One region of the Paenibacillus sp. WG02 genome, then DNA from elsewhere that is predicted to be linked to it. Evidence: riboswitches for the same ligand, from Rfam matches in the RefSeq annotation. Region 1 holds a riboswitch; each other region holds the start of a gene.
What was found. A riboswitch is a leader RNA that binds a small molecule or an ion and turns the genes downstream of it on or off. The one in region 1 is predicted to bind cyclic di-GMP.

Region 1 (3,282 bases):
TGCGAGAAACTCTACATCCTCTTTTGCCCAATATCCGCTTAAATCTTTGAAGGTTTGTTGCCCTTGAACCACGGTATAGAGGCTATTTGAATTTCGCTTTATCGTAACTTCTGTCTTACCGTTAATCGTTGTAAATATGGCCGGTACAAACATTAATTTACCGGTTGTTTCATCAAAGGTAACTGCTGTAGAACGATTTGCATTTAAAACTTGATGAACTGTTATGGTTCTAGTCACATATATGCTGCCAAAGTTGTTTATCTCTTGCTTCTTACCATTCGCCTCAGCAGTAATACTGAAGTCGACTAGGTCCGTTAACAAATTAACGTTCAGGCTTTTAGCTTTATTGTCTATTTGTTTAGCTTTACTCCCTGTAACTTTCTCGATTTGAATAGTTAGAACGACATCTTTCAATGAAGCCCCCAATTGAGTAGCTAGCAACGATAAATCAATTAATTTGATAGGCAAATTATAGCTTGCCGATTCATTCTTAATGGAAATAACTGCGGAAGAGTCTTTGAACGAATCTGCTAGTGTTCCAACTGGCAATTGAACCTGAGATATCGGATCCGATCCTTCGATTTCTAGACTTACTGTTTGTGCACCTTTGTCCTTGTCTTTTAGAAGACCTAACGCTTTTCCTAATTTGTCGGCATCAAGGACGACTTTCGTTACCTGCTTGCCTTCTGAATTGGAATCTTTAGTTACGGTCGCTGCTCTTTTATCAAGCTTTACGCCATTTGCAACTTCTGTTATCCCCGTATCTGGAGATGTATTCCCGCTTTCACTATTATCTCCATGTTCATTTCCGGGATTAGAATTTCCATTGTTAGGAGGGATTACTGAATCAGAACAGTTATCCATTGTGCCGTATGGCGATCCAGTACCATGATAATTTGGAGTACCCCCTGGAGTTCCATTTCCTAGATTGATCGGGTAAAAATTCATAACACTACTGCCAAGAAATAGATCGCCATTTCTTAGATATAAATTAGCCAGATAGTTCCCACTAGCCGGTAGCAGAAATTCATTACCTCCACTAGTGTTCGAAAGACTAAACTCATAGTTGTGGTTCTTAATCAGATTACTTGTAGTTTCAAAATAAAAGTAATAGTTACCTACGTATTTCAAACTACCTATACTCACAGATTCGTTGGTCGTAGTATCTTTTAATGCAAGATCAGAGATTGTGAATTGTGACTTATCGATTTGCGTGACAATGTTACTATTCCAAACACTATTATCATAAGGCATATATAATTCGACTCTATTATCCCCATCTAATAGAGGGGTAAACGAAACTAATTTAGCTCCGCTTGGCATGTAGGATCCAGCAGGAATTTCTGAGAAGTATTGGTGCCCCGGCGATCTGTAAGTTCCGCTTGTAAAACGGTCTGGGCTATAATAGGAAACTGTTGAATCGTTCCAAACACTTTTACTAAGCTCTGTAGTTTGGTTACATACATTCATAACGATTTGGCTAGGCGCTTTATTAGGATTTAAGTTCAAATCATACTTAACCACTTTCAACAAAACATTGTTATCGTCATAGGTGGTATCTACAACAGTTCCGTATGTACTATAGGTTACATTAGTAACTCCTTGAGGACTAGTAACTTGAATCGAAACCTTATTAGGGTCATGAATATATACCTGACCGCTTAGTTTCCCTGTAGTAGGGTTGTACGTGAACCAGATGGTTTGTGCAGCATAGGATATAAGCGGCATAAACAGGGTAGCAACCATAACAACAGCAATTGACAAGCTTAACTTTCGTAATGACATGAATCTTAACAAAACAGCATCTACTCCTTTTTCTGTAAGTAATTTATCTATCAAAAAATAACCAAGCTCCAATGAGCGACTCGGCTATCATCCCATGAGGTATAACTCATGGCTTAGACCCGTGGCTTTGCGTCTCCATTTTTCAATGGGTTTGCCTTTGTTCGTTATCGCTTGGTTACTAGGTAATTCGAAGCTTAAAATTTCTTCTTCAGACGCACTCTTCCTAAATAATGTAAATCAAGCACTTCCTTCCTTTCTTTTTAGACAATAAAAAACCAAGCCTCTAAGGTAACCCGGCTATCGTCCCATGAGGCGTGACTCATGGCTTAGACCCGTAGCTTTGCGTCTCTACCTTTCGATAGATTTGCCTTTGTTCGTTAATGCTTGGTTATTGGGTATATTCACTCATTATTACTAGTCGTATAGAACCAACTATTTTCCATACTATTCCATAAAACATCAAATTTCAACACATTTCTACAAAAAAGAGGAAATCCATATACAAAGTGTGTAATTTCACACAAAATAGACCAACCAAATGTTCCGGTTGACCCATAACGAAGATACCATTGATGAAAGCCATTACAGCACAACCCACATTAATTGGGTAGACCTTGGAAGTCTGTATTCCTATTAAACTGCCTCCTTACGTAACAACTTATAGGCCGAAGCAAGTAAACAGCTACCATTGGCACAATCCACCAGTATAACCCGTAAATAGTATGGAACCTATGCTTATCCTCGCTACACATAAAACAATTACATTCATGAATTCCACGAAAATATTAGGACTTTCATCTTATCACTCATACTCTCTGAGCGGTTATTTGTGTTGTTAGCGATATAGCGGCAGACAAAAAGAAAACCACTAGCGAGAGATTAGTCTCGTTTGTGGTCTCCTAGCTCTTTTGGCTAGATCGTATAGTTATTCTATTATACTTCCATTTAAGGCCTTATATGTTCTTAGACTTCCTTTCAGAGTATATGTTCTGCCCGACACGATTACACCCGTATTAAGTTGACTAAGTTCAAGCACTTGCTCATTCTTCATATTGGAGATTTGAAGTTCTTCCATTCTAGGAAATTGATGTTTCAGGTTTGAAATATCGACTTGGGCATTACAATCGATTAACCACAGACTTTTCAATTGCTTAAGTTCTCTGATTTCATTCAGTGTAACTTCATTAGAATTGCCGTTAACGATTAATGCTTCAATGTTTTGAAAGGATTGAAGTGTTCGCAAATCGAGTTTTTTACAACCTTCAATCACCATCCGAGTTATTCGACTGTTATCACCTGTAAACCATTCAAGGTTGCGACAACCCAAAACTCTCATGTTATTTAGTCTCTCAACTTGGGCGGTGTTTCCCAATTCCTTGAATTTGCCTTGCATGAGTCCAAGGGATTCCAGAGGGACCCGTTTCCACTTCGAAAAATCCAGATCCATACTACGGAATAGATCAAGAGAATTCAACGTTACGCATTCACCAATGGCGT
Region 2 (3,282 bases), 710 kb from region 1:
AGCTGTTACCATTTGCTGCTGCGTCCCAGTTTAAAGAAAACGCCGTAGCCGATGTTACACTCTGCACCAAATTGGTTGGTGGCAGTATCGTTGGAAGTACGATAGAGAAAGTTACCTGAGCACCTTCAGCCGATTCTCCAAATCGTGTGGAATTCGAGTGAATTTCATACGTGTAATCCCCTGCTGCCAGATTTGTATAAGTTACCGTCGTACCTGTCACCGTGGATTTCAATACTTTTTGACCGCCTGAAACTTGATATACTTTGTAATTGGTTGTATTTGCAACAGCAGTCCATGTTAATACGACATCTGTCACATTTTGAACCTTTGCAGTCGGATTTCCCGGAGCTGCCATGGTTACAGCATCTACCGTAATCGATACCTGGCTCCCTGCCACGGATTCCCCATATCGATCGCTATAGGAATGAACCTCATACAGGTAATCGCCAGCCGACATATTTGCATAGGTCACAGTCATTCCGGTTACTGTACTTTTAAGTACCTTTGCACCGTCTACGATTTGATACACTTTATAAGCCGTAGCATTAGGTGCAACCGTCCATGTCAGTACGATGTCATTTACATTCTGAAATTTGTATGCGAAATTCCCCGGAGCAGCCATGACTACTTCCCCTACCGTTACGGCAGCTTGTGTTCCTTCAGCTGATTCACCAAAACGGGTGCTAACAGAATGAACCTCGTATACATAATCACCCGCAGGCATGTTAACGTAGGTAATCGTCGTGCCCGTCACTGTGCTTTTCAGTACTTTTTGATCACCAATAACTTGATAGATATTATAGGAGGTAGCATTGGGTGCAACCGTCCACGTCAGTACAATATCAGTCAGGTTTTGCAGTTTGGAAGTAAACGTTACCGGAGGAGTCATCGTAACCGATCCTACACTCAAGGAAACTGTACTGCCGTCAACCGACTCGCCAAACAAGTTATTGGACGAATGAACTTCATATACATAATCGCCTGCCTGCATATTCGTAAATGTAACCGTCGTACCGGTTACTGTGTTTTTCAATATTTTTTCTCCATTGATAACTTGATACACCTTATAAGAGGTCGCGTTGGTCGCAGCGCTCCAAGTTAGTACCAAATCATTCACATTTTGAAGTTTAAAAGTGAGGTTGCTTGGCGGCACCATTGATCCTACGGTTAATGAAATCGTGCTGCCCTCAACAGATTCTCCGAAACGGTCACTGAAAGAGTGAATTATGTATGTATAATTTCCAGCGGGCAAATTCATATAGGATACGGTTGTTCCCGTTATTTTACTGCTTTTTAATACTTTTTGATTATCAATAATTTGATAGACATTATAGCCAGTTGCATAAGCAGTAGTATTCCACTTCAATGTAACGTCATCGGTAGCCACCGTATACGTTAAACCGCTAGGAGCCGTCATCGTCGGGTAGCCGACAGTAACTTCTACTGGAGCAGAGTTTGGAGATTCGCCGTACAAAGTATGACTAGCTGTTACCGTATATGTATATATTCCCTCTGCGGCATTGTTGACTGTAAAAGTTCTTGCTGTCCCTGAATAGACTAACTTTCTTCCACCAACTTGATTTTCATACAAATTATATGTTTGTACATTAGGAGCTGTTCCCCAGTTCAAAACAATATTGTTACCATTCTGTATGGTGTACGTTAAAGTGGCCGGGGCAATCATATCCGGATAAGTGATATTGATATTCACAGGAGCACATGGGCCCGATTCGCCACTTGAACTTAAAGTAGATACCACATAACTGTAGGAGCCCTCTGCCAGGTCATTCATGGTAAAAGAAGCAGTTGTCGTTGTCCCGACATTGATAAGCTGCCCATAGGTGATGCTGTATACAGTGTATCCTGTAGCTCCATACACCGGGCTCCACGTTAATTTCACATCATCAGGAGTAAGAAGTTGAGCAGCAAGATTGCTTGGAGGTAAGATGGTTCCGTTGTCTGTTGCTCCCCACGCATGTAATGCTGGAAAAATTAATTGAACAAATAAAAGCAGCGTGAGAACCATAGACATTTGTCTTGATTTCTTCATTGACATCTGACATTCCTTCCCTTCTTATAATAAGGATTGATAGATCTCAAAAAAAAGAAAAGAACCTTAAACAAGGTTCATAGAAAAACACTATGATTCCCTGTGGTAACCGGCTGCCATCCGCGTTTATTAATACGCGTGTCAGGCCCTTGGCTTTGCGTCTCACAGTTTCCTGTGATTTGCCCTTTTCACTTGAGATTTCGATACTTCTATCTCTGCCATAATACTATATTCCTAATAATTTGAATAGGTAAATTTAACTAGAAAGTCATACTCCGCATGTATTCTAGTACTTTTGATCTTCTTTATTAGTTGAAATTCAATGGTTTCTCCTATATTTATAAAACTTGTATTGTAATTCGACAATATTTGAATTGATATCCCTTACATATGATGTTGCATAAGGTTATAAACATGGAATATTACTAGTCTTTCAAACTTAAAAAAAACCATGTTTTCTACAAGCGTAGATAACATGGTCTTTTTTTACCTATACCTTAGTTAGCGATTCTACTCCAGACAGGGTACTCTTCCAAGTACCCATACTCGTTCAATTCCTTAAGAGCCTTGCGTATGCTATGCTCATCCTCGCCCGATTCGCTGGATAGCTCCAATAAATCGCTTAGGTCGATGTTCGGGTTCTCTTTGCAAAACGTAAGCAAGCCCTTAGCAGCCCACGAAAGCCGATCGTCTTGGAAATCTCCCACCATGCGGCGGAAGATTTTGTGCGAGACAATTCTCAGCTCCACAAGCTGCTGTAAAGCCTTAGTCGCTTGCTTGATACTCATGCGACCGAGCTTAGCGATATCAGATAATCCTGGAATGTTCGATTCCGAAGAAAAACATTTCAAGACGATAAATGTCATTTGTGTATAAATATCCATGCCGGGATGGTGAAACACTTCATCTGAAAGATTGAAATGACGCGCTGCGTCCTTAGCTTGTCCGTTGTCCATCTGATGTCCTCCTTTTCATAATCATGGAGTTCACCTACTCATTATGGTTACCCTGATCCGAGGGTTGTACCAGCTTACCCGAATTGTGCCGAGACTGCCGGAAAATTTGCGCCAAGCTGAATTTTTTCTGATCACTGGCACTCGGGATCTCCTTCATTGGCTGGTTGAAATCATCATTCGCTTCATGAGCAGGTTCAATAGGCTCTGCCGACTCCATGTCACTGTAGTTCTCTGCGAGCGAAACGGCCTCATCCCTATCCGAGGCCCTTTCTTTCC
Region 3 (3,282 bases), 3.1 Mb from region 1:
GAATATCCAGCTCTTCCCTGACAGTGAGGCTTCCCTCATAACCAAAGTCAGAGATGGGGACTATGACATTGGACTCCTGTTAGATCGTTATCCTTCAGATACCACACTTGCTTGTACAAAAGTTAGGGAAGAACCATTAGTTTTGGTGGCACCTCTTGAGCATCCGCTAACGAAACGAACACAGATACAACTAACCGATTTTCAGCAAACCGAATTTATCGTTACAGAAGAGGGCTGCATTTATCGAGGCATGTTTGAAAAGTTGCTAAAAGATCATGCTATCCCTCTTCAGATTGGATTTGAGCTCGGTAATTTAGAAACCATTAAGCACTGCGTCATGAATGGGCTTGGCATCGCCCTGCTGCCCCAAATTGCCGTACAGGATGAACTGGAACAAGGGAAATTAGCTCATCTTCCTTTTTCACATCCAGACGTAAAATTGGACCTTCAGCTGCTGCTTCACCCTAAAAAGTGGATGTCTCAGCCTTTGCAAACATTCATTCACCAACTGACCCAAGGATAACCTGAGCGAATAAGAAACACGGATTATTCCGCCGTTTAGAGTTCTTCAGCAGTTTTGTGATTCATAACTATTATTCATAACTCCAAAATTCGATATTAGAGTCATTCAGCTTTCGTGAGGGCAGTTGGGCATCCACCACATGTTGGGAACCCGCCAATTGAAAATCCCCAAGTACACGATAGTCCAAGTTGTATTTTGTGCAACAATACACCCTCCTTACGCCGAAGTAGCCTACTATTGTTGTATTTCGTGCAACAATTTGAGCTTTAAACGCCTATTTCTGAGCGATTCCCGCCAAATTGTTGTACGCAGTACAACAAAAAGCCAAATTGTCCAAAGAAACCGCCGGATTGTTGCACAAAGTACAACAGTTCGGTGGGCAAGGGATAATTTCTAGTCGGAATGCAGTCTCTCACATGCTAGTTTCTCTATCTAGGCCCGTCCGCTCTACAAACATCAGGAGGGAATAAGCTTTGTTACCCCCTAACCCAAAACATATAAAATATAAGTAAAAAAAGAAGCTCTCCTTTACGTAAAGGTAGAGCTTCTTCTGTATGAACTTATATGCGGATGTCGAGATTGCCACCCAAATGCGGTGTCGCTGAAGCGGTAACCAGCTGTTGGGATTTCGTAAAATCCTGTACTAATGTACTAGATGAAGCTGCTTGCATATCACTTACTTTGCTTAAAAGCTCAATGCCAACGGCTTGCTTCAAAGCGTCTCCGCCACTAATCGCAGTCATGATACTGTTGCTGATATTCACGCGCAATCCTCCTCTCATCGTTCGGTAGCTGGCAAGCATACGGTGTAAACCGAGTAGCCCCTATAGCTTTGCGTCTGTCGCTTTCGCGCCATTTGCCATTTCGCAGATGTTAGGCAGTACCTAGCAGCACTTTTCTAGTATAGGATAATATTGCACAATTCGTCAAACTTCGCATTATTTTAAGTTATACAAACTTACACACCAAATGCAGCAGGATTCGATCTCCAAGAACGAAGCAATTCCATGTCTTCTTGTTTGATTTTACCCTTCTCTAAAGCCACTTCAAGCAGTGTAGCGTAGTTGGAAAGTGTGTACAGCGGCATATCCGCAGTTTGGAACGCTTCTGTAGCTTTATCAAGTTGATAGGAGAATATCGCCAACACGCCCAGCGCTACAGCACCAGCTTCTTTGACAGCAATAGCTGCTTTCAAGGAACTGCCGCCTGTAGAGATAAGATCTTCAATCACGATCACCTTTTGTCCTGGTTTCACAGTGCCTTCAATCAGGTTCTCTTTGCCATGCCCTTTGGCTTTATCGCGAATATAGATCATCGGGAGACCTAGCTTCTGAGCTACCCAAGCGGCATGAGGAATGCCCGCTGTTGCCGTACCAGCAACAACCTCAGCATCAGGGAATTTCTCTTGGATCAAAGCTGCGAAGCCGTCAGCGATCGCTTCGCGAATAGCTGGGTGTGACATCGTCAGACGATTGTCACAATATATTGGCGACTTGAGGCCAGATGTCCATGTAAAAGGCTGCTGCGGTCGAAGTGCTACCGCTTCTATATCTAATAACGACGCTGCAATATGCTGCGCGATTGCTTCGAGTTGACTCATGTTCCTACCACCGTTCCTTCCGTAGTTAGACAAAAGCTTATTCCACGATTGAATCGATAATCGCTTCAATCGCTGCTCTTGGATCCGCTGCGCCTGTGATCGGTCGACCAATCACGACGTAGTCCGTCCCCTGCGCGAACGCCTCAGCCGGCGTCATGATGCGCGATTGGTCGCCTACGTCGGCTCCCGCAGGGCGAATGCCTGGCGTCACGGTGACGAAACCGTCACTGCACGCCGCCTTAATCGCAGTCACCTCAAGCGGTGACGCGACAACACCCTGAAGCCCCGCAGCATGCGCCAAGCGGGCATAGCGAATGACGGCCTGCTCAACCGTACCGGTCAGGCCGATCTCATCATTCAGCACCTGCACGCTGGTGCTGGTCAATTGCGTCACGCCGATAACGATCGGGCGTGCAGCTCCAACAGCTAGCCCCTTGTCGACCCCCTCCAAGGCGGCTTCCATCATCTGCTTGCCTCCGGCAGCATGGACATTGAACACATCAACCCCAAGGCGCGTCACGCTTTCCGCGCCGCCTTTGACCGTGTTCGGAATGTCATGCATCTTCACATCAAGGAACACCTTGTAGCCGCGATCCTTCAGGCTCGCGACGAAGCTTGGACCCGCAGCATAGAACAGCTGCATGCCCACCTTCACGTAGCAAGGGATGCCTTCGAGCTGCTTTAGCAGCCCTTCAGCACCTTCTGCGTTCGCATAATCCAAAGCGACCATAATGCGTCCTGTAACATCTGTGCGAGTTAGTATACTCAAGTTCGTCACTCTCCTTAGAGTTTTGCTTTAGCAAAACTGACTTCGTAAGCATAGTCTTAGACATGAATTGGCATTGCACGCGAGGAGAAGTTGATTGCTTCAAGCATATTAACAAGCGCTCTTACTGTATCGAGTGATGTCATACAAACCACACCGTTCTCTACCGCTTCACGACGAATGCGGAAGCCGTCACGCTCTGGCTCTTTACCTTTCGTCAGCGTGTTCACAACGAACTGTGCATCACCGCTGCGGATGAGATCCAGAATGTTTGGCGAACCTTCGCTCAGCTTGTTTACGGTCGTTACTGGAAGACCAGCTTGTTCAATGGCCAATGCTGTTCCGCCTGTTGCAATAATTTTATATCCAAGACGATAGAAGCCTTTTAAGATT

Region 2: it holds a riboswitch for cyclic di-GMP, as region 1 does, so the genes downstream of both, ACBP55_RS37845 (OmpL47-type beta-barrel domain-containing protein) here and ACBP55_RS02830 (S-layer homology domain-containing protein) in region 1, are expected to answer to the same signal.
Region 3: it holds a riboswitch for cyclic di-GMP, as region 1 does, so the genes downstream of both, ACBP55_RS16320 (putative motility protein) here and ACBP55_RS02830 (S-layer homology domain-containing protein) in region 1, are expected to answer to the same signal.

The regions. Positions count from the first base shown of each region.
Region 1 is NZ_AP036016.1:620,905-624,186, reverse strand. It holds gene ACBP55_RS02830 (S-layer homology domain-containing protein) at 1-1,839, opposite strand, end outside; cyclic di-GMP riboswitch class I at 1,857-1,951, opposite strand; cyclic di-GMP riboswitch class I at 2,070-2,164, opposite strand; gene ACBP55_RS02825 (hypothetical protein) at 2,711-3,282, opposite strand, start outside.
Region 2 is NZ_AP036016.1:8,363,603-8,366,884, forward strand. It holds gene ACBP55_RS37845 (OmpL47-type beta-barrel domain-containing protein) at 1-2,056, opposite strand, end outside; cyclic di-GMP riboswitch class I at 2,152-2,244, opposite strand; gene ACBP55_RS37850 (hypothetical protein) at 2,548-3,006, opposite strand; gene ACBP55_RS37855 (hypothetical protein) at 3,041-3,282, opposite strand, start outside.
Region 3 is NZ_AP036016.1:3,688,145-3,691,426, reverse strand. It holds gene ACBP55_RS16325 (LysR family transcriptional regulator) at 1-523, shown strand, start outside; gene ACBP55_RS16320 (putative motility protein) at 1,084-1,287, opposite strand; cyclic di-GMP riboswitch class I at 1,308-1,394, opposite strand; gene pyrE (orotate phosphoribosyltransferase) at 1,482-2,123, opposite strand; gene pyrF (orotidine-5'-phosphate decarboxylase) at 2,161-2,853, opposite strand; gene carB (carbamoyl-phosphate synthase large subunit) at 2,949-3,282, opposite strand, start outside.